2 linked regions of the Silvibacterium dinghuense genome follow. The protein of the gene in region 1 interacts with the protein of each later gene in a pairwise test. Links are inferred from orthologs where the notes say so. Each region holds a gene or a part of one and is shown on either strand. Other genes may lie near its edges.

Region 1 (17,103 bases):
GCATTTTCCTCGTTCACCGCCATCGCGAACACCGTCACCCAGTCGAGCGGCGCCAGCGGATCGGTAGACCCCTTTTCGCGCAGACGCTCCGCCAGCCTCGGCGCGCGACGCCGCACATTCAAACCGCCAGGGAGAACCCCTTCCGTCGTCATGCCGCGCGCGATGCAGCCATCCATCACCTGCCAGATCTTGAGAATCCCCGCACGCACCTCGGCCTCCGGCCGCAGCGAGCACTCGTTCTCCAGCATCACCTGCCAGATCTTCTTTTCCGATGCAGCCGCCATCGCCAGCAGTTCCGCCGCGCTCGTAAAGGAATACGGCAGCGTCGCCGTCGTCATCACCGGAGATTCACCCACACCCTCCGCATCGGCCACGATAAAGCCGCCACCGATCGAGAAGTAAATCGTGCTCTTCAGCTCCGCACCCGCGGCATCGAAGGCTGCAAAGCGCAGGCCATTCGGATGCTCCGTCTTCGCGCCCGGAGGAAACATCTGCTCGCGCTCGAAAACCAGATCCTTACCTTCGCAAAACGGAATCGGCTTTTCTCCAAGCAGCAGCAGTTCGCCGGAATGGCGTATGGCCGCAAGCTTCGGTTCAATCGTTGCCGGATCGATCGTCGCCGCATCTTCGCCGCTGAGTCCCAGCAGCACCGCGCGATCCGTGCCGTGGCCGATACCGGTCAGAGCCAGCGATCCATAGAGCTCCACCCGCACCTGCGCGGTCGTGCTCAGCAAACCCTCATCCGCCAATGCCTGCGCAAACCGCCGCGCCGCGCGCATCGGGCCCATTGTGTGCGAACTCGATGGCCCAATACCTACTTTGAAGAGATCAAAAAGACTGGTTTTCACAACGCCTCAGAGCAACAGTCCATTGTATGGACATGCCGAATCCTGTTGCAAAAAACCACGTCTTCTCACGCAGAAAGATTCGCAGCAGCTCCCCTCAGCTGTGCTTCACTGCCCGATGCGTCACATGCGTCCGCGCCGCGCCCTTCAGCGGCGTCACCACGCGGATATACGAAGCCGCCGCCATATAGCGCACCGAAGGCTTCGGATCGTCGAAGCCATCGATCAACGCGTCCGTCACCGCGCTGCCGTGAAACTTTCCCAAGGCACGCAGCGAAGCCTGCCGCACAAACGGGTCCTTGTCCTTCGCCGTCGCAATCAGAATCTTTTCATTCGCCTCTATCGGATTGCTCGCCAATAGCCCGGCGCTGATCACTCGCGGTGAATTCGCCGACGGCCCTGGATGCGCAAACCGCACCGCTCCAATCGCCATGCCCACCGGACCGAACAGCATTCCCGCTCCCTCTTCCGCGCCCATCATCCACATCGCCGAAGGGTCGTGCATGTCGTGGCTCATCGTATGCAGCCCCGACTTGAATGCTCCCGACTTGCCCTTCACCTGGCCGGAGAGCACGCCCTGCAGCACCTCCTCGCCTGAGTGGTCGTCCAGCTTCCACAGCGCGGCCGCAGCCGTCATCATCACCTCCGGCGTTTTGTCGTCGAGTGCCTGCTTCAGGGCCGGAATCAGCGTCTTGTCTTCGCTGCCGCCTGCCGCGGCCACCGCGGCCAGCCGCACATCGAGATCGCCGCTTTTCATCGAGTCCACGAGAATCGACTCCGCATCCTTGTAGCCGCCCATCGTCCCCAACGCGACCAGCAGTCCCACATGCTCCAGCGGCTTTGAAGCCTCACCGGCCGACTTCAACATCTCCCACGCCTCGGCTAGAGCCGCAGGCTGATCTTTCTTCAGCCGTTCAGCCTGCGCGAGTACCGGCTGATCCGGCTCGCCCGTCGTCTGCACGATCCCCGAATTATCGTCCGGCTTCTCCGTCTGCCCATGCATCACGCCCAGGCCCATCATTCCAATCGCTACCGTTCCACATGCACGCTGCCACGCCTTCATCGATCCCTCCTCGCACTCTATCCGGCCTCGCGCTCCGCTCAAGCCTCAGTTCATCCAGAAATGCAAGATTACGAACGCTACCATGAACCACCCTGTCTCCGCAGGTATACTCCAGCCACCTCCAAGCAGACCGAAATGCTCTTCAAAGCCTTCAGCGCGTCCGTCTACGGCATTGATGCCAACATGATCGATGTCGAAGTCGATTTCTCCGGCATAAAAACATCGGAAGATCACTTCCACACCGTCGGCCTGCCCGACGCCGCCGTGCGCGAAAGCCGCGACCGCGTCCGCGCCGCCATCAAAAACTCCGGCTTCGACATTCCGCCCACGCACATCACCATCAATCTTGCGCCGGCCGATCTCAAGAAGGAAGGCTCTGGCTTTGACCTGCCCATGGCCATCGGTATCCTCGGTGCCTATGGCGCGCTGCACCTCAAAGATCTCAGCCAGTTCCTGCTGGTCGGCGAGCTCGGCCTCGACGGCGCTGTCCGTGCTATCTCCGGCATGCTGCCGGTGGCCATCGCCGCCCGCCAGCGCGGCATTCCCAACCTCATCATTCCCCGCGCCAACGCCCGCGAAGCCGCCGTCGTCGAAGGTGTCAACGTCTTCCCCGTCGAGTCGCTCAACCAGGCGCGTGAGCTGCTCAATGCCGCCGGCAACGGAGGCATCCACACGCCGCCCTTCCGCGTAGAGACACAACAGGCGCTCGACCCACCGCACCATCCCGCGCTCGACTTCGCCGACGTGCGCGGCCAGCAGACGGCGCGCCGCGCGCTCGAAGTCGCAGCCGCAGGCGGACACAACATCCTCATGATCGGCCCACCCGGCTCCGGCAAAACCATGCTCGCACGCCGCCTGCCTTCCATCCTCGCGCCGCTCAGCTTCGAAGAGGCGCTAGAGACTACCAAGATTCACTCCGTCGCCGGCATCCTCGATCCCGAATCCGGCCTCGTCACCCAGCGGCCATTCCGCGCCCCGCACCATACCATCTCGGATGCCGGCCTCATCGGCGGAGGCGCCGTCCCGCGCCCCGGCGAAGTCTCGCTCGCGCACAATGGTCTCCTCTTTCTCGACGAGCTGCCCGAGTTCCCGCGCAACGTACTTGAAGTCCTGCGCCAGCCGCTCGAAGACCGCTCCGTGACCATCTCCCGCGCATCCATGTCGCTGAGCTTCCCCTCCGCCTTCATGCTCGCCGCGGCGATGAACCCCTGCCCCTGCGGCTACTTCAACGACAAGTCACGCGAATGCCGCTGCACGCCGCCCATCATCCAACGCTATGTCTCGAAGGTCTCCGGACCCCTGCTCGACCGCATCGACATCCATATAGAAGTGCCCGCCGTGCAGTATCGTGAACTCCGCGGCAACGGCCCCTCCAGCGAGTCGTCCGCCATCATCCGAGCCCGTGTCCTCGCCGCCCGCGAACGCCAGCGCATCCGCTTCGCCAAAGACAAGATGCACGCCAATGCGCAGATGACCACCCGCCAGATCCGCACCCACTGCGAGCTCGCGCCCGAGTCCGAGCATCTGCTCGAGCGCGCTATGCAGCAGCAAGGACTTACCGCCCGCGCTCATGACCGCATCCTCAAAGTCGCCCGCACCATCGCCGATCTCGACAACCAGGACAAGCTCAACACCGGCCACGTCGCCGAAGCAATCCAGTACCGCACCCTCGACCGCAGCTACTGGAGCTGAGCAAGACAGCGGTCAGCGGCCAGTCATAAAAACGGCCAGCGCGCCCGCGGCGCAGGCCTCGCGCTACGCGCTCGTGTCAACAAACCAGCGGGTTTTCTCGTGCAAAGAAAAAAGGGTGACCCACTCAAGCCGCTGTTGCCTGGGTGGGGAACACAGCCCGCCTTTCACTGGCCGTCTTTGTGACTGACCGCTTTCTCACTGACTGCTTTCCCTTGAGACAATAACCCACATGAGCGAGCCGCAATCCTCCTACCGCGCACGCATCGACGCACTCGCCACCGCATCCACTGGCCTCAAGAGCCGTGACCGCTCCTTCGTCACAGCCAAAATCATCACCGGCATCATCCTCCTCGCGCTCGCCATCTGGCTCATGAAGTACCAGCCAGCGCATATCGCGTGGATTCTGCTTCCGGCAGCCTGCTTCGTCGCGCTTGCCATTGCCCATGAGCGTGTTCTTCGCCGCCTGCGCCAGCACACGCGCCTCGCCGCGTATTACGAGCGCGGCATGGCACGCATCGAGAATCGCTGGGCGACAGAAGCTTCGACTGATTCCATCACCAATGGTCTGCAATTTTTAGATCCTCACCACCCCTACGCGCGCGACCTCGACCTCTTCGGCCCCGGCTCGCTCTTCCAGCTGCTCTCCACCGCCCGCACCGCGCCCGGCGAAGAGACGCTCGCAGCCTGGCTGCAGCAGCCTGCACCCATCTCCGAGATCACTCTTCGCCAGCAGGCCATCCGCGAGCTTGCCCCCCAGCTCGACCTGCGCGAAACCCTCGTCCTCGCCGGCGAAGAGGCCAAAGGCAAGCTCCACCCCGACGCGCTCATCGCCTGGGCTGAAGCACCTTCACCTTTCCGCCGTGCAGCGCTGCGCACACTGTTTCTCGGCCTCGATGCCGCCTGGGTCGCGAGCCTCCTCGCATGGTGGCAATGGCGATGGCCGGCTCCGGCGCTGGCCCTCTCTTTGATAAATATCGGCGTCAGTTACAAATTCCGCGAGCGCATGCTCAAGGCTGCATCCGGCGTCGAAGGCGCCCAGCATGATCTCGCGCTGCTCGCGGCGATTCTCGCGCCCATCGAGCGCCATACCTTCGCTGCCGGCAAGCTGCACCAACTGCAGTCACGGCTCACCTGCTCGGGCATCTGTGCCTCGAAAGCCATTGCCGATCTCACCCGCCGCCTCGCATGGCTCGAGTCGAACGACAACTGGTTCGTAAAGCTCCTCAATCTCTTCTGCTTCTGGACACCACTCTGCACGCTCGCTATCGATGCATGGCGCGCGCGCTTCGGCCCCTCTGTCCGCGACTGGCTCGCCGTCGCCGGTGAGATGGAAGCCCTCACCTCGCTCGCCGTCTACACCTACGAGCACCCCACCGATATCTTCCCCACACTCATCGCCCCGGACACGCCACGTATCGAAGCCGAAGATCTCGCCCATCCTCTGCTCGCGCGGGACAAGGCCATCGGTAACGATCTCGCACTGAGCTCCGCAAGCAATGGCTTGCAGCTCATCGTCGTCAGCGGACCGAACATGGCGGGCAAAAGCACCTTCATGCGTGCGCTCGGTCTCAATATCGTCCTCGCGCAGGCCGGCGCGCCTGTCTTCGCGAAGCGCCTTGCGCTTTCTCCATTGCAGGTCGCGGCCTCCATTTGCGTGCTCGATTCGCTGCAGGGCGGCCTCTCGCGCTTCTACGCCGAGATCTCCCGCCTCAAGCAGATCGACGACCTCGCCCGCGCACCCATGCCTGTGCTCTTCCTGCTTGACGAGCTGCTCTCCGGCACCAACTCGCACGACCGCCGCACCGGCACCGAGCGCTTCGTCCGCGGACTGCTCACGCGCGGAGCCGTCGGCCTCGTCACGACGCACGATCTTGCCCTCGCCGAGATCGCCGAGCAGATCGGCCCGCATGCCGCCAACTACCACTTCGCCGACACCTTCGACGACGGCAAGCTGCACTTCGACTACAAACTCACGCCCGGCATCGTACAGACGGCGAACGCACTGCTCCTCATGCGCTCCATCGGCCTCGAAGTGTAATCGCCACAGATACAAATACAGGGCTCAGGGCTCAGGGCTCAGGTAGGAGCATAAAACCCGGGTGCCCCACCCATGACACGCAGTTGGTCATGGGTGGGTCTCACACAAATCCAAAAGTAAGCCCGAATTCCAATAAGTCCAGACAAGAGAAACCCGCGCCCCCCATCTCGTTCCGCCCGAGATGGGCGCGCAGGATGAGAGCGCTACGAAAGCTCCTGCTTCCCGCCCAAGCAATGCTAGGATGGGGCACCCATTTCCGTTTTCACCACAGAGATACCGGATCGCGACCAGCGGGAGCGCCACGCGAAGCGATCCGCCCTGCGCGGAGCAGCTACCGGGCTATCTCCATCCGTTCCAGCCGCAGCTGCGCCGCGATCGGAAAAAGGAGCAGGATTCCCGCCCGAATAGCTACCGAAACCCATACCCCACTAGCCAGAGCCTCCTGCGGAATATTCCCCGTATGCGTGAACCGGTACGGATTCAGCATCAATGAAGGGAGCTCCCCAATCATGTAATGCTCCAGGAGCGCATTGAGCGCCAGATATCCGACCAGAGCTCCGATCCCCAGAATGACACCGTTCGAGCTCTTCCTGAGTATTGTTGCGAGATACACGACGCTGAAAAGCAATGCGCAAGCAAGCATCAGAGAAAGCACATTCAGCCCGATCATCTCCTGCACCGTCAGCGGACTGGCAACACCGGTGCTCCGATAGAGCGCGGTGCTCATCCGATACATCCAGTAACCGCTCCACACATTGAGCCCGATCACCGTTCCCGCAACCAGGAGCAAGCCCAGCCCCCAGTCACGCCATACGAACCACGATCTCTTCCGCGGCCGCGTGAGCAGAAATGCTCCCGTCCCTTCCCCGAGCGCGCGCCCTACTCCCAGGCTGCCCAGGTACAGCACCGGCACAGCCAGGAAAAGCCGATCCACAATCAAGAAGACCGTGCCTGGAATCTGATTATTACCGCGCACCCCGGAATGAAATGTCACGAGCGACCAGATCATCGCTATCGCGACCAGCCCCAGGTATCCCAGAAACAGCATCCTGCTTTCACGCCAATACTTCCACAGGTACATGGCTCTCCCTTCCGGCCAGCGCCAGGAACATCTCCGATAAGTTCAACGGCAGCACCTCGAGCACCATCGCGCCCTGCCCATGCAGAGCGGCTACCGTCGACTCCGCCCCGCTCCGTACTACATATTCGGTGAGCCCGGCATTCGCGCTCGCCGTCACCATCTCCGGCACCGAGGCCGGCAGCCGGTCACCCGCCGCGCGAATCCGCCTATAAGTAGTCCGAATATCGTCCAGCCGCGCCTCCAGCAGAATCTTTCCCTCGTCGACCATCCCCACCCAGTCGGCAATGCGCTCGACCTCGGATAAATGGTGTGAAGAGAGCAGCACCGTCCGCCCCTGGCCCGCGAACTCCTCCACCAGCAGCCGCGCCAGCTGATCCGTCGAGACCGGATCCATACCCGCCGTCGGCTCATCCAGAACCAGCACCTCCGGCTGCTGCGCCATCGCCATCACCAGGCAAAGCTTGGTCTTGTTGCCCTGCGAGAGCTGCTTGAACTTCCGGTCCATCGGAACTTCAAGAGTCGCAGCATACCGTCGCACCGCCTCATCGCTCCAGGTCGGAAAAAATCCGCGGTTGAAGCGCGCCGCATCCCAGCCCGTCATCCAGCCCGGCAGCACCGGATCGATCACGAAACCGGCCCGCGACAAGATATCTGTCCGGTCGCGCCCCGCCTCGATCCCCAACACCGTTGCCCGGCCGCCATCGGAGGCGGTCAACCCTGCCAGCACCCGCAGCGTCGTCGTCTTTCCTGCCCCGTTGCGCCCCAGGAAGCCGTAAATCGCTCCCTGCAGCACGTGCATCGAAAGCCCGTCCACCGCCGCCAGCGTTCCGTACCGTTTCACCAGCCCCGCCGTCTCTACCGCCAGCCCGCTCATGCTTATTCCCCCTCCTGTCTCTGGCGATTCGCGGCCTCGAGCTCCGCAAAAGCCGCCTCCACCAACTCCACCGTCGCCTCCTGGTTGAAGCGCAGCTGCATCGCCTCGACCGCCAGCTGCGCGGCCAGCGGACGCAGGCGGCGCGCCTTCTCGCTTTCGAGCAGCCCCGGAGCCTGCCCATTCACATAGCAACCGCCGCCCTGCACGGTCCGGATCACGCCATCCCGCTCCAGGTTCTGATAAGCCCGGGCCACGGTGTTCGGATTGACTCGCACCTCGGACGCCAGTCTTCGCACCGGTGGCAGCGCATCGTCATGCTTCAAAACTCCGGCGGCGATCGCCTGCTTCACCTGCTGCTCGATCTGCAGGTAGATAGGAACGCCGGACGCTGGATGAACCCTGACAATCATATGTACTAATACAATAGTACAATTAATACACTGTCAATCTCTTTTCTCATTTTTCTTTCGGTATCCTTTTCATGGAGAGCTTTGCCGCTACAGCTTTTCATAGCCATCCTCCCGGGAAACGGCTGCTCGCCCATGCCATTTCATGCAACCCAGCGCATGACTTCGGTTTAGCCCGGAATGGAAACCTTCCAATTCCCGTATGAAAATGAGCCAGAATCTGGAAAAAACTGTTGACCCGGTGCCGGGACGGGTTTAACTTCATGGGTGCACATAAACAAATCTTTTGCCCACGATAAGATCGACCCGGTGCACAACTGGTTTAGACCATAGTCTTCCAGGCAGTTCAGGCTGTTGATCCATCCTGATGTCCCATTTCGATTTCTTCCGGCCAGCAGCAAGCCCTGTCCGGCGGGATATCGGTGAAGGCTCGTAGTACGAAAGATAGTTTCAGGTTTGCGCGGAACGCCGTAAGGTCAACAGGCAATCTGCGTGGATCACGTGATGCAAAAAATGTTGACCAAGAGACCGCTCTGCCGCGTCTAAAGGTATGAGCAAGAAAGACCGATTAAGGCTCCGGTAACGCCAACCGGGCGCCGTCTCAGCAGAACCCCCTTACAGGTTGTGTGACACGGTCAAGAAGGAGAAGATTCACCATGCGTTCTGATCTCATTTTTGGGGCTCTTGCCCACGTCAAGAACCGGTACCAGCTCTGTCAGCTCGCCTCGAAGGCTACGCGCAAGCTGCACAAGCCGAACACCCGCCTCCAGGACACGACCAACGATGTACTGGTCCGTTTCCGCGAAGCGAGCCCTGCGGCTCCCGGTTCCATTTCACCCTCCGGTTCCATCGAGCAGCGCCGCGCAGCCTAAGCGCGCGGCCTGCTCTTCCCCCTTTCTTCCTCTATTCCGGCCCCCCGCACAAACAAACTCCCAGAAATCATCCGTAGCGCCATTCCTGGGTTTTCAAGCCTCTCAGTCCTAACTTTTCCCTGTCCTGCCCCGCAAGAACCTGTAAGTTCCTTCCTGGCAATACACTTCCCGCCTCATCTCATTCCCACCGCAGGTGACAATGACCATCTCCGAACTCAAAGAAAAAAACATCACAGAGCTGAGCAAAATCGCTCGCACTCTGGAGATCCCCGGCGCCAGCGGCCTCCGCAAGCAGGACCTCATCTTCAAGATTCTCCAGGCGCAGAGCGAAAAAGAAGGCCACATCTTCGCCGAAGGCGTCCTCGAAATCCTGCCTGACGGCTACGGCTTCCTCCGCTCCCCGGACTACAACTATCTGCCCGGTCCCGACGACATCTACGTCTCTCCCTCCCAGATCCGCAAGTTCGACCTCAAGACCGGCGACACCATCAGCGGCAACGTCCGCCCGCCCCACGAAGGTGAGAAGTACTTCGCCTTGGTCAAGATCGAGGCCATCAACTTCGAGTCGCCGGAAGAGACCCGCAACAAGATCCTGTTCGACAACCTGACGCCTCTCTATCCGCAGGAGCGGATCAAGATGGAGACCGTCCGCGACAACATCAGCGGCCGCGTCATGGATCTGCTCACCCCCATCGGCAAGGGCCAGCGCGGGCTGATCGTCGCCCCGCCGCGCACCGGTAAAACCGTGCTGCTGCAGTCGATTGCGAACTCCATCACCTCGAACCACCCCGAAGTCGTGCTCATCGTCCTGCTCATCGACGAGCGTCCGGAAGAAGTTACCGACATGCAGCGCTCGGTGAAGGGCGAGGTCATCAGCTCGACTTTCGACGAACCGGCCGCACGCCACGTCCAGGTGGCCGAAATGGTCATCGAAAAGGCCAAGCGCCTGGTCGAGCACAAGCGTGACGTCGTCATCCTGCTCGATTCGATCACCCGTCTCGCCCGCGCCTACAACACCATCGTCCCCCCGTCGGGCAAGGTGCTCTCGGGCGGTGTCGACTCGAACGCGCTGCAGCGCCCGAAGCGCTTCTTCGGCGCGGCCCGCAACATCGAGGAAGGCGGCTCGCTGACCATCATCGCCACCGCGCTGGTCGATACCGGCTCGCGCATGGACGAGGTCATCTTCGAAGAGTTCAAGGGCACCGGCAACATGGAAGTCATTCTCGACCGCAAGCTGGTCGACAAGCGTGTCTTCCCGGCCATCGACATCCAGCGCTCCGGCACTCGTAAGGAAGAGCTGCTCATCCCCAAGGAAGACCTCTCGCGCATCTGGGTCCTCCGCAAGGTGCTCAACCCGCTCTCGCCCACCGAAGCCATGGAACTGCTGGTCGACAAACTCGGCAAAACCCGCAACAACGCGGAGTTCCTGCTGAACATGAGTTCGCTGTAGCTTCCAGCGATAGCCGCAAACAGAAAGAGCGTCCCGCAAGGGACGCTCTTCTTACTTCTACCCAAAGAAAAAATGTCATCCCGACCGGAGCGAACCGGGGGCCCCGGCGTGCCCGCTTTTGGCACGATGGGGTGGGGAAGCGCAGTGGAAACCTGCGGTTGTTCGCCCGACGGATTTGCTGCAAGCAGGTCACCAACCGAATCAGTACTCCACCCGCACCGCATCCAGAGAAGGCAGAAACACCGGCCGCACTTCCATGCGCAGCCGTCCGGCCTTCACGCCCGGATCGCCGTCGACCAGCGCCTGCGCCTCTTCCGGCGTCTCCGCAGTGAGAATGGTAATCCCCACCAGATCATCCTCAGCCGCCGCATGCACCGGTACCACTGCCGGCCCAACCACCGGGCCCGCAACCACATAGCGGCGCGACTCCATCTGCTGGCGCAGCCAGGCCAGGTGTTCCAGCATCAGCGCGGGCGAATCCCCCGTCTCGTTCCACTGCGGTCCTTTGCGCAGCAGGCAAAGGAAATATCCCTTCAGGTTGCGCGGAATCTCTCTGCGCCGCGCTTCGTTCTCTGGCATTCCTGTCTCCAGCCGCGGGAGATGGCACGCGGCACAGAGCCAGAATACAGGGGAGGGAGCGGTTAGCGGTCAGGCACAAAGACGGCCAGCCAGATCTTTCCCCTGACCGTTTTATGCCTGACTGCTGGCCGCTTTATCACTCGCCGTCCCTACCGATCCGCATCCTGAAACCCGTCCCCCGAAAAACGCGGGATGCCGAAGTGGCCGCGCAGATGCAGCAGATCGAGCGGGCTGAGCGTACCGTTGACCGCGACCAGGTTGACGTTGGTCTCATTGGCCACGAGCAGAACAATGCCTTCCACATTGCCATTGGCGAAGCGCACCCACACATCCGTGGTCCCCGGATGTGCCGCCGCCGGGTGTGCATGCGTCGTCACCAGGTGCTTCCAGCCGCGATCGTGATACTGCTGCCGCACCGAGTCGAGAATCGCCGGATCATACATTCCGGGAGCCGGATACTTGAAGCTGTGTACCGAGATGCCACGCAGCTTGGCGATCACCCGTTGCGTATCGTCGTCTCCAACGAAGTTGCCCGCCATCGCCAGCATCGATTTGTCGAAGGTGAAATCGGTATGGAAGCTGGCATGCTGCCCTAGCGCTTCCATGCCACGCGGAATCCAGCTGTCGTCCGGATAAACCTGCGCGCTCGGAGGCGGAGGCGGCGGAGCTGACTGCGGCGGAGCCGTCTGGGACCGCGCCACGGGCGATACGAGCATGGCCAGCATCACCAACGGAAAGCATGTTTGTGTCCAACGCATACGAAACATAGACGTCCTTACCATTGCAAACGCACCTTTGCCGAAAAAGTTGGCCTCTTCCGCTCTATCCCATTCTGCGCCCTGCTTGATTACACTAGAGGGTGTTATGAACTTTCAGGTGGCCGTCGTTGCTGGCGCAAATCGGCCCAGACGAGACGGAGGACGAAGACATTGGCCATTCCAAGGCAAGGACGACAACGAAGTATGGGCCAATTTGCACCGCAACCCGGAGGGCTGGGGCCAATTTTCCCGATCTCTTCGTCGCTCGCTGCTCGGATATAACCCGATATCCGTCGCAACTCGCTCCTCGACCTCAGAAAAATTGGCTCCCAGCGACGACCGCCGGAAAGTCCGTAACACCCTCTAGCCAGAGGCTCGCGCTCCGCGAGCAGCATGGAGCAAGTCATGACCGATCGCCTGTATTACCAGGACTCCTTCCTCTCCCGCTTCACCGCGCACGTCACCGATATCCGCGAAGACTCCCGCGCCGACGGCGTCTCACTCTGGCAGATCGCTCTCGACCGCACCGCGTTTTATCCCACCAGCGGCGGCCAGCCGTTTGACACCGGCCTGTTCCGCGCCACCTCGCGCAGCGGCGCCGTGCTCGAAGCCACCGTGGAGTCCGTCGAAGAGGACGCATCCGGTCAGGTCTGGCACTATACCCGCAAACCCCTGCTCGCAGGAACCGCCATCGAAGCGGAGATCGACTGGGAGCGCCGTCTCGATCACATCCAGCAGCACTCCGGCCAGCATCTTCTTTCTGCCGTCTTCGCGCATGAGATCAAGGCCCCGACCGTCGGCTTCCATCTCGGCGAAACGGAGTCCACGATCGACCTCGCCGTTCCGCCGCCCGCGCACCACACCATCGAGCGCATCGAGCGCCTGGCCAACCAGCTCATCGCCGAAGACCGCGCCGTCTCCATCCGCACCGCGCCTCGCGCCGAGGCCGAATCGCTGCTGGCGCAGGGAAAATTGAGCAAGCTGCCCGAGCGCGAAGGCGACATCCGCCTGATTGAAATCGCCGACTATGACCTGAACGCCTGCGGTGGCACCCATGTCCGCTCCACCGGCCAGATCGGAGCCCTGTTGCTGCGCGGCGTCGAGAAGAACAGCCGCGGCTGCCGCATCACCTTCGTCGCAGGTGACCGCGCCATCGCCGCGGCCCGCTCCGACCACGAACTCCTGCACCGTGCAGCCGGCATCCTCTCCACCGGCACCGCGGGCATTCCTGCCGCCGTTGAAAAACTTCTCGCCGAAAGCAAAATCGGCGCCCGCGAGCGCATGCGCCTGCGCGAGGAAGTGGCCACCTACCACGCCTCACGCCTTCTCGTGGAAGAACTCCCGCAGCATAATCTGCGCGTCATCTGCCGCATCTTCCCCGACCGTGACCGCGACTATATCCGCCTGCTCGCTTCCCGTGTGGTTGCCTCAGTGCCTCACACCCTGGCTTTGCTCGCTTCATCGGAGAGCTCGCCGGCCTCGATCGTGCTCGCCCGTACGGCCGATCTCGATCTCCACTGCGGAGAAACGCTCACGCGCGCTCTGGCCGTCTTCGGCTCCCGCGGCGGCGGCTCACCCGATCTCGCCCAGGGACAGCTCGACGAGCTCGAAGTGCCGAACTTCTTCGCTCAGCTCACGCACCAGCTCCGCGAATTTCTCCGCTCCGAGACCGCGAACACCTAAAGCTCCGCCCTACGCAGGAAGCATGAAAAACCGCCGGAAGAGGAGCTGCCTCTTCCGGCGGTTTTTTTGCGTGACCACGCCTGCCCTGCCCATAAACGGATTCACTCGGCATATCATCCAGCCGTTGATGAGGATGGGTAAAGAAAAGCCGACTTATCGGGATCGAGGCTTCAAAGTGCCTGTGTCATTGGTACCTACAAATCTTCCTCAGGCCGTTCTTGATGTCCAACCAAGCCAAATCAGCGTTGCAGCCAGAAGCGTCATCACTAGAGGAAAAGCAGGGTTAAAGACAGCCTTCGCATAGCAAAGGTAAGTTCCAAGACCCACGCTGCAGGTAATCATGAAGGCCCCCAGCGAGGTGAAACGCGGGAAGAAAACCAGGAGCGCCCCAGCCGTGTCTACAGCTCCCGAAACGTAACGTAGCCACTGTCCCCAACCGATCGCGTCGAAGAATGGAATGGTGCCCATCGTTCCCGTAAGCTTCTCGACACCAACCAGGAGAAAGATCAAACCGATGACGCACCTAAGAACCCAGGTGATGACAGCACGCACCTTACTGTTTGTCCGCAACGCCATGGCCACACCTCTCACGATATGCGTTTAGCATACTTGGAAACGCCCTCCTCGCCTGCCACGATTCCCGACTGACGCAAATCGCCAATGTGCTCATTGATATGGACGCATTAGTTTCCGATATGCCGACTTATCGTCACCAACCAGTGAGGGCATCCAATGCCTAATACGAATATTTCAGAGAGGCTATGCACTATCTCTTGTATAGGTGCCCGAGCTATATCGCGATTTAAGAGCCGTTGATGATGGCGGCCTGTAACTCCGCACTAACTCCCGTCCATGAGGTCGTGTGCTCGATCTGAAGATTTACGCCTTGTTCGCGAGCGCTGTCTTTGATCTGGATAAACCAATCCAGATACGATCATTCGCTCGGCTTTGGGCTATACAGACATAGGCGTGCGGAATCCCACTGAACACCTGTTCCCTCGCGGTAAATTTGGGGGAAAGTTGCTGTCGTTGGCTTAACCCAAAGCGACCCGCTTTCATCGATACCCAGAGCTTCGACCGGATCGGTTCTCAACGCTTCCTCCAAGTACATGCTCTTGAATAAGACTCTAATAGAACCAAGCGGTCAAACATGGACCATTATGCCTGTTTCCGATTAGTCCCGACAAACGCCCATTCTCACCAACAATGTTGGCTTCCCATAACTCGACTATGAGCACCGATCACCTCGTGACTTTCTTCCATTCTCCTTCCGAGATCACCTCGATAGACTCGTCGATCACTTGGATGGCGGTCTGATCATCGATTGCGTATACCGGCACGGGTAACTTTGCTGCCCATCTTTCCGCATTCGCGAAAGAGGCATCGGGGCGATCCTTGTGGTTTGCGTGCGGGATCAATGCGAAGCTGGTCAATCCCGCTCCCCTGGCCGTGATGAAGTTCATGGTGACTTCTCCTGCGGGCCCGGCGAACGTCATATCTTCCAGCGTGAGCGGGCTGCCAGTGCCCTTATAGGGCTTATGGTAGGTCTCGCCGAAGATAGGCGCTGTCACCATGCTGCCGGCGCTTACGCCGACATAAACCATGGGTCGCTCTAACGACGATAAGAGATTTGGCAGCCCCGACTGGTTCATCCAATAGCTCAGGAAGAGCGGATCGCCGCCCCAGACCAGCAGGGCGTCCGTCTCCTCGATGGCTGGCACCCATGCCGTTTTATCGATGCTGGGCAGCGCTGTGAGCTCGAGCAAGCCCAGCGACTTCCAGCCAAGTTCACATAAGGGAGTCGGGGCTCTTCCGCAGACAGCCTTATAGGCCATGGCAGCGCCGACGGAAAAGGGATAAATGCCGGTGGGAACGATGAGAGCATTCGATTCGGCGATCGGCTTGCCCAGAAGATCGACCACAGCGTTATGAATACTCGCGTTGTTGATGCCGGAGGAAGTGAGAAGAAGCTTCATCGTGCATATCCTTCCGTAGGAACGTGCGTTGTGAGTCTATCTTCAGCCGCGACGCTTCTGCGCTATGAATCATATTCATGGCAGAAACGCGCTTCTCGTCATGGCCCGATGACCGACGACAAGCCGGCTTCCCATGACCACTTCGAGAAAATCGATATCATCTTCAAAACACCGGAGTCTTCTGCATGCCTCCACAACCCTCTGCACGTTTGACATTTCGAAGCTGGACGGACCAGGACACCACGCTTGCCGAGGCCTTATGGTGCGATCCGGAAGTGACTTACTACTTTGGTGGCGCGATGACCCGAGAACAAGCCCATAACCGCCTGCACACCGAATGTGACCGTGAGGCCCGTCTCGGTATGCAGTACTGGCCGATTTTCATGCGCGAGACGGGCGAATTTGCAGGATGCGCCGGTCTGAGGCCGTGGTCAATGGATGCCAGCACGGTTGAGGCAGGCGTCAATCTCATGCGATCGGCATGGGGACTGCGGCTGGGCGAAGAGGCTTTGCGTGCAGTGCTCGCGTATGGGTTCGACACGCTCCGTCTTCCACGGATTGTCGCGGGACACGGAAAGGAACATGAAAACTCCCGGAAGCTGCTTGAGCGCGTGGGATTCAACTATACACACGATATTCTCTGGGGGCCCAAGGAAATAGAGGTATGCATGTGGGCAATCCACGCGGAAGCATGGCGCATAGAAAATCAGTCGCGATAAGCGCGCTTCGCTCGAAACCGCCTTTCGCATTGCCGGGGTCTTCGCCGTCCCGCTCCAGCAGGTCTTCCAGTACGAATCTCCCTATCGGAGCCGCAGGAAAGAACCGCGCTCAGCCATGTACATTGGGAGCGAGGATTTTCCTGCTCCCATGCGCTCCTATCTGCTCGCTTCGTTCGCTATGCTCTGCTTCTCGCTCGCGCCCTTCGCCGCTCTCGCACAGGACATTCACGTCCAGGTCTCGAAGCAGTACAAGCTCTCACCCGACGACGCCTATCACTTCCCCACCATCATGAACGCGCTCGACCATGCTCCTGATGTTCCGCCCGGCGCGCGGCTCTATATCGAAATCGCTCCCGGCACCTATGCCGAGCGCATTTACGTCTCGCACGATCGCCCGCGCACCACACTTGTCGGCATAGGCAAAGACCCCTCCGATGTCGTCATCACTGCGGCGCAGAACGTCAAAACCGCGCAGAGTACCTTCTTCAGCGAGACCATGGAGATCCTCGCCGACGACTTCCAGGCTGATAACCTCACCGTTGAAAATGCTGCCGGCGCCACCGGTCAGGCTCTCGCTGTCAGCGTCACCGCGGACCGCACGATCTTCAAGCGCTGCCGCCTGCTCGGCTACCAGGACACGGTCTTCGCCCAATACGGCCGCCAGTACTATACGGACACCTACATCAGCGGCGCTGTCGACTTCCTCTTCGGCAACGCGCCAGCCGTCTTCGATCACTCCGAGATTCACGCCACCGCGCCCGGCTACCTCACCGCGCAGGGGCGCACCAACGCAACCCAGCCCACCGGCTACGTCATCGTGAACTCGAAGCTCACGCACGACGCCATTCCCGAGGGCCGCTCGCTCCTGCTCGGCCGCGCATGGCGCTCTTATGCGCGCGTCGTCATCATGCACAGCGAGATCGCTGCAGGCTTCGACCCCAGGGGATGGAATAACTGGGGCAAGGATACGAAGAACATCGACTACGCCGAGTATGAAAACACCGGCCCCGGCGCCGACACCACCGGTCGCGTCTCCTGGATGCACAAGCTCACCGCTGCCGAGGCC
Region 2 (8,212 bases), on another replicon or contig:
TCTCGAAACAGGCAGTCGATACAGCTGTCTCTAGCCAGACTTTTATACCTCTGTCCCTAACTTTTTAAAGGAGTCATCCATGCTTACAGTTGGCGAGAAGTTCCCCTCTTTCAACATGACGGCCACCGTCAGCACCGACCAGGCCAAGGCCTTCGAGACCATCACCGAGCAGAGCTATCCCGGCAAGTGGAAGGTCTACTTCTTCTGGCCCAAGGACTTCACCTTCGTCTGTCCGACCGAGATTGCAGCCTTCGGCAAGATCAACAACGAATTCGCCGATCGCGATGCCCAGGTCCTGGGTGGCAGCACCGACTCCGAGTTCGTGCACCTCGCGTGGCGCAACAACCATGCCGATCTGAAGGACCTGCCCTTCCCCATGCTCTCCGACATCAAGCGTGATCTCTGCGAGCAGCTCGGCATCCTCGACCTGAACGCCGGCGTTGCCCAGCGCGCCACCTTCATCGTCGATCCGGAGAACATCATCCGCTTCGTCTACGTCACCGACCTCTCGGTGGGCCGCAACCCCCAGGAAGTCCTCCGCGTACTCGACGCCCTCCAGACCGACGAGCTCTGCCCCTGCAACTGGCAGAAGGGCGAAGCCACCCTCAACGCGTAAGCGCACAACCGGGCACAAAGTTGTCAGTTGCCAGTTGTCAGTTCCCGAGGACTGGGGACTCGCAAGTGGGGACTGAAGACTGGCAACTGAGGACTGGAAACTCACAACTCAGACCGCAGGGGCGGCGCTCAATAGGCGCCGCCTTCCTGCTCTCAGGCGTAAATCCGCGGTGCCGCTGCCGTTTCGGCGCGATCGCGATTACATGCCCATAAGAAGAAAGGAACCGCACCATGGCTATCGATACCCTGATTGATGCGCTGCCGTCCTACGCCAAGGACCTCAAGCTGAACTACTCCTCGCTCATCCGCCAGAACACCGAGCTCACCCCGCAGCAGCTCTGGGGTACGGTCGTTGTTTCGGCCATTGCCACCCGTAACGACGCGTTGACCGCGGCGGCTCTCGAAGAAGCGGCCAAGCATCTTTCCGCCCAGGCGCTCGAGGCTGCCAAGTCGGCTGCCGCGGTGATGGGCATGAACAATATCTACTACCGCTTCCTGCACCTCACCTCGAACGAGAAGTACGCGACCCTGCCCGCCAAGCTGCGTATGAACGCGCTGCGCACGCATGGCGTCGAGCATGTCGACTTCGAACTCTGGGCGCTGGCGGTTTCGGCCATCAACGGCTGCGGCAAGTGCGTCGATTCGCATGAGAAGGTCGTCCGCGAAAAGGGAATCGGTGAGGAGCAGATCCTTACCATCGTTCGCATTGCCTCGATCCTGCACGCGATCGGCACCGTCCTCGATACCGAGCGTGTAGTCGCAGCGGAAACAGCTGCCGTCTAACGCTGCATGATGGGTTGAGTCATCAGGCCTGCTTCGGCAGGCCTGTTTTTTTATGGGCCGGCGATGCAAGCCCGTTTCGGTGCATTTCATCCGCGGAAATCCGGTATCGGCCGCCCATCCGCGCACTTCGCTGCCCGGGGCGAGACAAAGCCAAGCAAAGCGGTGTTAACTGAGGAGGCAGAAAACAGGTCTAACCGGTGTCCTGTGTGAGCGCTGCGACTCTTTGCTGCGTCTCTGCGTCGAAAGGTGTGCGTGCATACAATGTCTCCCAGTCTCCGATCCCGGTGTGAGCGCTTCGGTGCTCCGGTTCTGTTGGTCGTCCTGCTGCTGATGGCCGGCTGCGGTAAGTTCTTTGTGTCGGAATCGTCGGGGAGCAGTGGCAGCAGCGGCACCGGCAATTACCTTTATGTAGCGAATGCGACGACGGGTTCAGTGGCAGGGTTTTCGCTCAGCTCCAGCGGCCTCGCCGTGACCTCGAACTCGCCCTATTCCCTCGGTGTTGCGCCCAGCTCGATTGCAGCGACGCCAAATGGCGCCTTTACCTACGTCGCCAGCCTTGCCGGTGCGATTTATGGCTATTCCGTCGGCACCGGCGGCGCGCTTTCGCTGTTGAACAGCGGCAGCGCCGTGGTTTCGCAGATCAGCCCCAATGCGATCGCCATCGATCCTACCGGCAAGTGGCTGGTTGCCGTCGATCTCACGCCCACGGCCTACCTGTTTTCGATCAACACCTCCACCGGCCTGCTTACCTCGGCGGGCAATATCGCTCTCGACTCCGGGAGTCCGAACGCCATCACCTTCACCCCGGCCGGAACGCTGGCCTATGTCTCGCTGGGCACCGGCGGGGTGGACATCCTGACCTTCAATGCCTCGACGGGCGCGCTCGGGAAAAGCAACCTGATCCTCAAGCCGAAGAGCACAAACAATGCCGATTATGGCCTCGCCGTCGATCCCGAGAGCAAGTATCTGTTTGTCACCGAGACGGGCCTGAACGGCGTTCGTGTGTTGTCGATTGCCTCGAACGGGGGACTGACGGAGATTTCCGGTTCGCCCTATGCGACCGGACTCGGACCAGTCGCCGTGCTGGTGGATTCGACCGGCAGCTACGTCTATGTGGCCAACCGTACGGACGGCACGATCAGCGCTTTTACCCTGACCAGCAGTACGGGGGCGCTCAGCAAGATCAGCGGCTCTCCGTTTACCACAGGCACTAACCCAGCGAGCCTTGTTGAAGATCAGACCGATGCCTATCTCGCTGTCGCCAATTCCGGCGGCTCACCCGACCTGCAGGTCTTTACCATCGGCAGCGGAACCGGCGCTCTGACCAGTCTGGCCACAGCCACGACGGGTACCGATCCTACCGGCGCGCTGGCTGTAGTCTCTGCCAAATAGTTTTCTACTCGTTCCCGGCATAGTCTCAGTGCCGGGGTATTGCATCAGAAGTTATCGGGCTGTGGGTTTTCGTATCAGGTTCCCCGCGTTGCAAAGCGCCGAAAAATCTGCGCAGACTGCTCACAGCGAAGGTCTCTCTCGTTAGAGTAAAAGCAATGTCGTCTGTTTCTGGCTCGCGGCTTCGACCGCGCCGTTTTGCGCGGTCTTCCGCATCTGCTGCCCTGGGCCTCCTGCCCGTGTTCGCCACGCTGCTGGTTGCCGGCTGCGCCCGCTTCTCACCCAAGCCGGCGCAGGAGTATGTCTACGTCTCGGCCAAGCGCACCTTTCTGCGCGATCGCCTCGCCGCCGTCTCGAATCGCGTCGGTGAGGTGAGCAACGGCGAAAAGCTGCTGGTGCTCGATCATGCGCGGCGCTTTTATAAGGTGAAGGACACCAAGGGCGAGATCGGCTGGATTGACGGCCACATGGTCATCGATCAAAAGGTGTATGACCAATTTGCGGCGCTCGACAAGCAGCATACGCAGGATGCGGTGATCGCCACCGGTGTGCTGCGCGATGACTCTTATGTGCACGTGACTCCGGGCCGGCAGGCGGACCATTTCTACCTGCTGCCGGAAAACACCAAGCTGCAGTTGCTGGTTCGCGCCTCGGTGCCGAAGCCGATGCCGCCGCAGGCTCTTCCGGTACCTGTCGCTCCCGCGAAGCCCGGCGCAAAATCCAAAGACGGAAAACAGACGACCGAGCAGGCTCAACCTGCGGGGCCAATTCTTCAGGACTGGTGGCTGGTTCGTGATGCGCAGGGAGAGACTGGCTGGATCTGGTCGCGCATGCTCGACGTGGATATTCCGGACGAGATTTCAGGCCTTTCCGAGGGACAGCGCTATGTGGGCGCATACCTGCTGCGCAAGGTCTACGACCCGGATTCCAGCTTTCCCGATCATCAGGCTCCGGAATACGTCACTGTGCTGAACTCCTGGAAGGATGGGCTGCCTTATGACTTCGACCAGGTGCGTGTCTTCACCTGGAATACGAAGAAGCATCGCTATGAGACGGCATTCCGGGACCGGAACCTGCAGGGCTATCTTCCTGTGAAGATCTCAAGCGGTACCTTCGAGAATCAGCAGGAGCCGGTCTTTACCTTCCAGAGCTCGGCCGATGCGGACATTCCTATCGATCCTGCGACGGGGGCTGCGAAGCCTGCGCATCTCGATACCGAATCGTTCCGTCTCGAAGGAGCGCTGGTGAAGAAGATTGGACCGCCCGAGCCTCCGACTCCGAAGGCCGCTCCAGCCGCCGGCACCGCGCCGGCACGGGAAAAGGCACGCCGTGCGCATCCGGCCCGTGCCCGCGAGCGCGAAAGGCATCGTCACCACGCGTAGATGATTTCCCCGCAGTCCAAGGCCTTTGCCTGGCCTGACGTGTGTTTGCCGCTCACTTCTCATGCTTCCGGCTGCCTGCAATGCTGGCTAAGAGCCTGTTATGGACTTTCCCACGGCGGCGCTGGGCGCCAATTTTTACGAGATCGAGGAGCGAGTTGCGACGGATATCGGGCTATATCCGAGCAGCGAGCGACGAAGAGGTCGGGAAAATTGGCCCCAGCCCTGAAGGGTTGCGGGGAAAATCGGCCCATACTTCGTTGTCGGCCTCGCCTAGGAATAGCCTATGCCTTCGGCCTCCGCCTCGTCTGGGCCGATTTTCCCCGGCAACGCCGCTCGCGCGAAAGTTCATAACAGGCTCTAAGGAGCGGAGCAGAAGCTGTCTGCGTCGGTGATGGTAGAGGGTGATGGAGGAAGTGAGTGCCGGGTGCTCGAGGTGTGGCCTCGGCGACCTCATGCCGTCAGTAAAAATGCTCTGGTCCGCCTGGGAAGTTTCCGGCGCATTTCGGATTTTTCTGGGCAACTCCGCAGCAGGAAAGCGAAAAATGCTGTGAGCGGAGTTGGCAATGACGGCATGAAATGGATTACAAAAGGAAATAAATTTTTGTCGCGAGGATGCGGATGCACCCACTGGCGGGAATTTCTCATCCAAAGGTGAAGTTCGTGCGTACTTCGAGGAGAGGAGCCTTTTGCTGACGGAAAGAAATGATAGAAGTTGGCGAAGGGATTTTGCCGTGAAACGCGTTTCTTTATAAAGTAGGCCGACTTTATCGGGCTACGCATACAGAGGGCGCTTCCGGATGCCTGCCGATTCTTCGGAATTTCCGTCGGCGGCGGTAACCTTGAGATGCTCAAGAACATAAACCATACTGCAGCTGGGGGCAGGTAATATGTCTCCCGCAGTTGCTAATTCTTTAGAACTGGCGTCGTTTCGTACTACAACCCGAGAGCATTACGAGAAGGAGATCGGCAATGGATAGCAAGCCGGCACAGAATATTCAGGACACCTTTCTGAATACCGTTCGCAAAGATAAGACTCCCATCACCATCTATTTGGTCAGCGGTGTGAAGCTCACCGGCAAGATTCGTTCTTTCGATAAGTACTCGGTACTGCTCGAAAACAACAGTCAGGAGCAGCTGATCTTCAAGCACGCTATCTCCACGGTCGTGAGCAGCCGTTCCGTACTGCATAGCGATCACCGGCCCAGCTCTGCTTCCACCTCGGCCCATGCCCCGACGCATGCGCCGGCCATGGCCGCAGCCGGCAGCTCCGATTCCCATTCGTAGGGTGTGCCGTCCGGTCCGGGATTCTTCCGTTCTCTAGGAAGAGCTGGACCGGTCTGTTCAGCCTTCGCGCTTGTTCCGCCTCTCCCCGGCAAGGCTTTATGCTGGGGGAGAGGTCTGGACTGGCAGTTTGACAGAGCGCGGAAATACGCAAGAGATGGGAACGCGGCGGGAATCCGCCGTGCTGGTGTCCGTCGAATTCGGCAACCGTAAGGGGCCGCAGCTACGGACGGCTTCACTCGCACGCAGCGCAGCGCTGCTCAGCGAAAGCGCTGACGATTCCGGGCTCGATGCCACGGCTACGCGCAGTTTCGACTTCGAAGCCTCCATCGAAGAGTTCCGGGAGCTGGTGCTCTCCGCAGGCGCTTCGATTCTGGCCGAAGTGGTACAGCGGCGTCCCAAGCCTGATCCCGCCACGCTGCTGGGCAGCGGCAAGATCGACGAGATTCACGGCATTGTCGCCTCGTCGCACGCGGATGTGGTTCTTTTCGACTACGACCTGACTCCGACCCAGTTGCGAAACCTGGAAGACCTGCTGCCGTGCCGGGTGGTTGACCGCACCCAGCTCATCCTGGACATCTTTGCCCGCCATGCGCGTACCCGTGAGGGCCAGCTGCAGGTAGAGCTGGCGCAGCTCGAATATATGTTGCCGCGCCTGACCGGCCGCGGACGCTCCATGTCGCAGCTCGGCGGCGGCATCGGTACGCGTGGTCCTGGAGAAACGCAGCTTGAAACGGATCGCCGACGCATTCAGCGCCGTCTGCTGCAGCTTCGCGAGGAGCTGGAGGGTGTTCGCCGGGTGCGCGCGCAGCAGCGGCAGCGGCGGGAGGCGGTTCCGGTGCCGGCGGTGGCGCTGGTCGGCTATACGAATGCGGGGAAGAGCACGCTCTTCAATACGATCACCCGCGCCGGGGTGCTGGAGTCGTCGCGGATGTTTGCGACGCTCGATCCGAAATTGAAGGCGATCCAGTTGCCGAGCCGCCGCAAGGTGCTGCTCTCCGATACGGTGGGGTTCATCCGCGACCTGCCGCACACGCTGGTGACCTCCTTCCGCGCGACCTTGGAAGAGGTACAGAAGGCCGAGGTGCTGGTGCATGTGCGCGACTGCACGAGTCCGATGCAGGAGGAGCACAAGGCCGAGGTGGAAAAGGTGCTTGGCGAGCTGGATGTGCTTTCGACCCCTCGCATTGAGGTTCTGAACAAGATCGATCTGTTGCCGGAGAAAGAGCGCGAGGCGCTGCTGGCTTCGGGCGCAGTTGCGGTTTCCGGCAAGACGGGGCTGGGCGTGGAAGCGCTGATGGCGCGGCTCGATCAGGCCCTGGTGGCCGATCCGATTGTGGAGCAGCGGTTCCAGATTCCGCAGTCCGAAGGGCTGGTGCTGGCCGCGCTTGGGGCCGGCGCGCTGATCCGCGAAAGGGAGTTCGACGGCAACCTGGTGCGCATGACGGTGGCCGGTCCGGCGTCGCTGATCGGCCGCTACCGAAGGTTCTGGAAGTCGTAGAAATGAAAATAGAAAGGGCCGAGTCAAAAGGGAGCGGAGGTACGTCCCAAATGCTCGGCCCTACCGACCCTGAACCGGGTCATAGGTGGTACACTTAGTTTACGCCGGTCCAGTACCGAGTCAAGCGGATTTCCGAAGGCTTCCAGACTGTCATTTGCAGCCTGTTTCAAGAAGAATTGGAGACGCAGGAAACGTGTGCCCGGCAGCTTGACACCGCAAATTTTCGTCTGTTACAACCAATTGTTCCTGAACGCTTTCCAGTAGAATCCAACCGCATACGTCCGCGACTTCATGCTACAAGACCTTCTGCGTCAACTCGGCGAACTTCTGCTCGGCTCCGTGCCGACGATGATCATCTTCCTGATCCTCGTGCTGGCCTATCGTTTCGTTTTATATGGACCTTTAAAGCGTGTGCTGGCCGAGCGCCGCAATCGCACCACCGGCGCGGTAGAGAAGGCGCATGCCGCCGTCGCTGCCGCTGATGGCAAGAGCCAGGAATATGAGGCGCGCCTGCGTGCTGCACGGGCAGAGATTCTTCGTGCCCGGGAGCAGCGTGTCCAGGAATGGAACGCTCAGCGCGACAAGGCGCTGGGAGCTGCCCGTCTGGCCACGCAGGAGCGCGTTGCCACGGCTCGGCAGGGCATCGAGCAGGAGTCCGCTTCGGCCCGCCAGAAGATCGAGTCCTCGACCGATCAGCTTGCCGCCCAGATTCTGCAGGCTGTACTGCCTGCGCGCGCGGAGGGAGTCCGTTGAAGTTGCGCCGCCGCACCGTTTTCTCTTTTCTCCTTTTATTTGGATTGTTCGCAGCTCCGGTCATGACCGGCTCGCGCGCCTTCGCGCAGCCTGCGGTCCCGGATGGTATCTCCCGTCCGGACAAGATGGACGCGCCGGAGACGAATAAGCAGACCGAGGCCTTCCGTCATGCTGCGCCGGTCAAAAAGCTTGCCGCCGTGCTGCACATGGATGTGAACTCTCTGGCGAACATCCTCGAAGACATCAATTCGGGGATTGTGATCCTGCTGGTGCTCTGGCTGGTGCTGAAGACGGTACCCAAGGCCCTGCGCAACCGTCAGTCCACGCTCGAGAAGCAGCTTGAAGAAGCGCGTCTCTCCAGCACGCAGGCGAATGAGCGCCTGGCCGTCGTCGAAGAACGGCTTGCGAAGCTGGGCAGCGAGATCGATGCCTTCCGCGAGCAGACCGAGCGCGAGATGGCCGAGGACGAGAAGCGCATCCAGGCGTCGATCGAGGAAGAGCGCCAGCG

The links.
Region 2: the proteins of rho (region 1) and hfq interact in binary tests that used the Escherichia coli proteins (3 or more experiments, as listed by UniProt). The link is inferred for Silvibacterium dinghuense from one-to-one orthologs.

The regions. Positions count from the first base shown.
Region 1 is NZ_SDMK01000003.1:500,634-517,736, forward strand. The notes cover bases 8,272-11,196. They hold rho (transcription termination factor Rho), read left to right. Parts: upstream 8,272-9,071; coding sequence 9,072-10,322; downstream 10,323-11,196. Other genes in these bases: ESZ00_RS16065 (DNA-directed RNA polymerase subunit omega), read left to right, coding at 8,657-8,872; ESZ00_RS16075 (YciI family protein), read right to left, coding at 10,524-10,901; ESZ00_RS16080 (DUF4252 domain-containing protein), read right to left, coding at 11,051-11,196. Outside these bases: ESZ00_RS16030 (L-serine ammonia-lyase), read right to left, coding at 1-848; ESZ00_RS16035 (HEAT repeat domain-containing protein), read right to left, coding at 943-1,908; ESZ00_RS16040 (YifB family Mg chelatase-like AAA ATPase), read left to right, coding at 2,044-3,600; ESZ00_RS16045 (MutS-related protein), read left to right, coding at 3,830-5,638; ESZ00_RS16050 (hypothetical protein), read right to left, coding at 5,970-6,686; ESZ00_RS16055 (ABC transporter ATP-binding protein), read right to left, coding at 6,694-7,593; ESZ00_RS16060 (GntR family transcriptional regulator), read right to left, coding at 7,596-8,003; more of ESZ00_RS16080, read right to left, coding at 11,197-11,659; ESZ00_RS16085 (alanyl-tRNA editing protein), read left to right, coding at 12,065-13,342; ESZ00_RS16090 (DoxX family membrane protein), read right to left, coding at 13,550-13,918; ESZ00_RS20510 (hypothetical protein), read right to left, coding at 14,277-14,453; ESZ00_RS16095 (Type 1 glutamine amidotransferase-like domain-containing protein), read right to left, coding at 14,584-15,318; ESZ00_RS16100 (GNAT family N-acetyltransferase), read left to right, coding at 15,504-16,037; ESZ00_RS16105 (pectinesterase family protein), read left to right, coding at 16,186-17,103. UniProt on the Escherichia coli protein: Facilitates transcription termination by a mechanism that involves Rho binding to the nascent RNA, activation of Rho's RNA-dependent ATPase activity, and release of the mRNA from the DNA template.
Region 2 is NZ_SDMK01000002.1:949,238-957,449, reverse strand. Bases 3,898-6,795 are described here. They hold hfq (RNA chaperone Hfq), read left to right. Parts: upstream 3,898-5,138; coding sequence 5,139-5,453; downstream 5,454-6,795. Other genes in these bases: hflX (GTPase HflX), read left to right, coding at 5,608-6,795; ESZ00_RS13165 (SH3 domain-containing protein), read left to right, coding at 3,898-4,169. Outside these bases: ESZ00_RS13180 (peroxiredoxin), read left to right, coding at 80-616; alkylhydroperoxidase, AhpD family, read left to right, coding at 847-1,398; ESZ00_RS13170 (lactonase family protein), read left to right, coding at 1,711-2,790; more of ESZ00_RS13165, read left to right, coding at 2,946-3,897; more of hflX, read left to right, coding at 6,796-6,951; ESZ00_RS13150 (ATP synthase F0 subunit B), read left to right, coding at 7,243-7,704; ESZ00_RS13145 (F0F1 ATP synthase subunit B family protein), read left to right, coding at 7,701-8,212. UniProt on the Escherichia coli protein: RNA chaperone that binds small regulatory RNA (sRNAs) and mRNAs to facilitate mRNA translational regulation in response to envelope stress, environmental stress and changes in metabolite concentrations.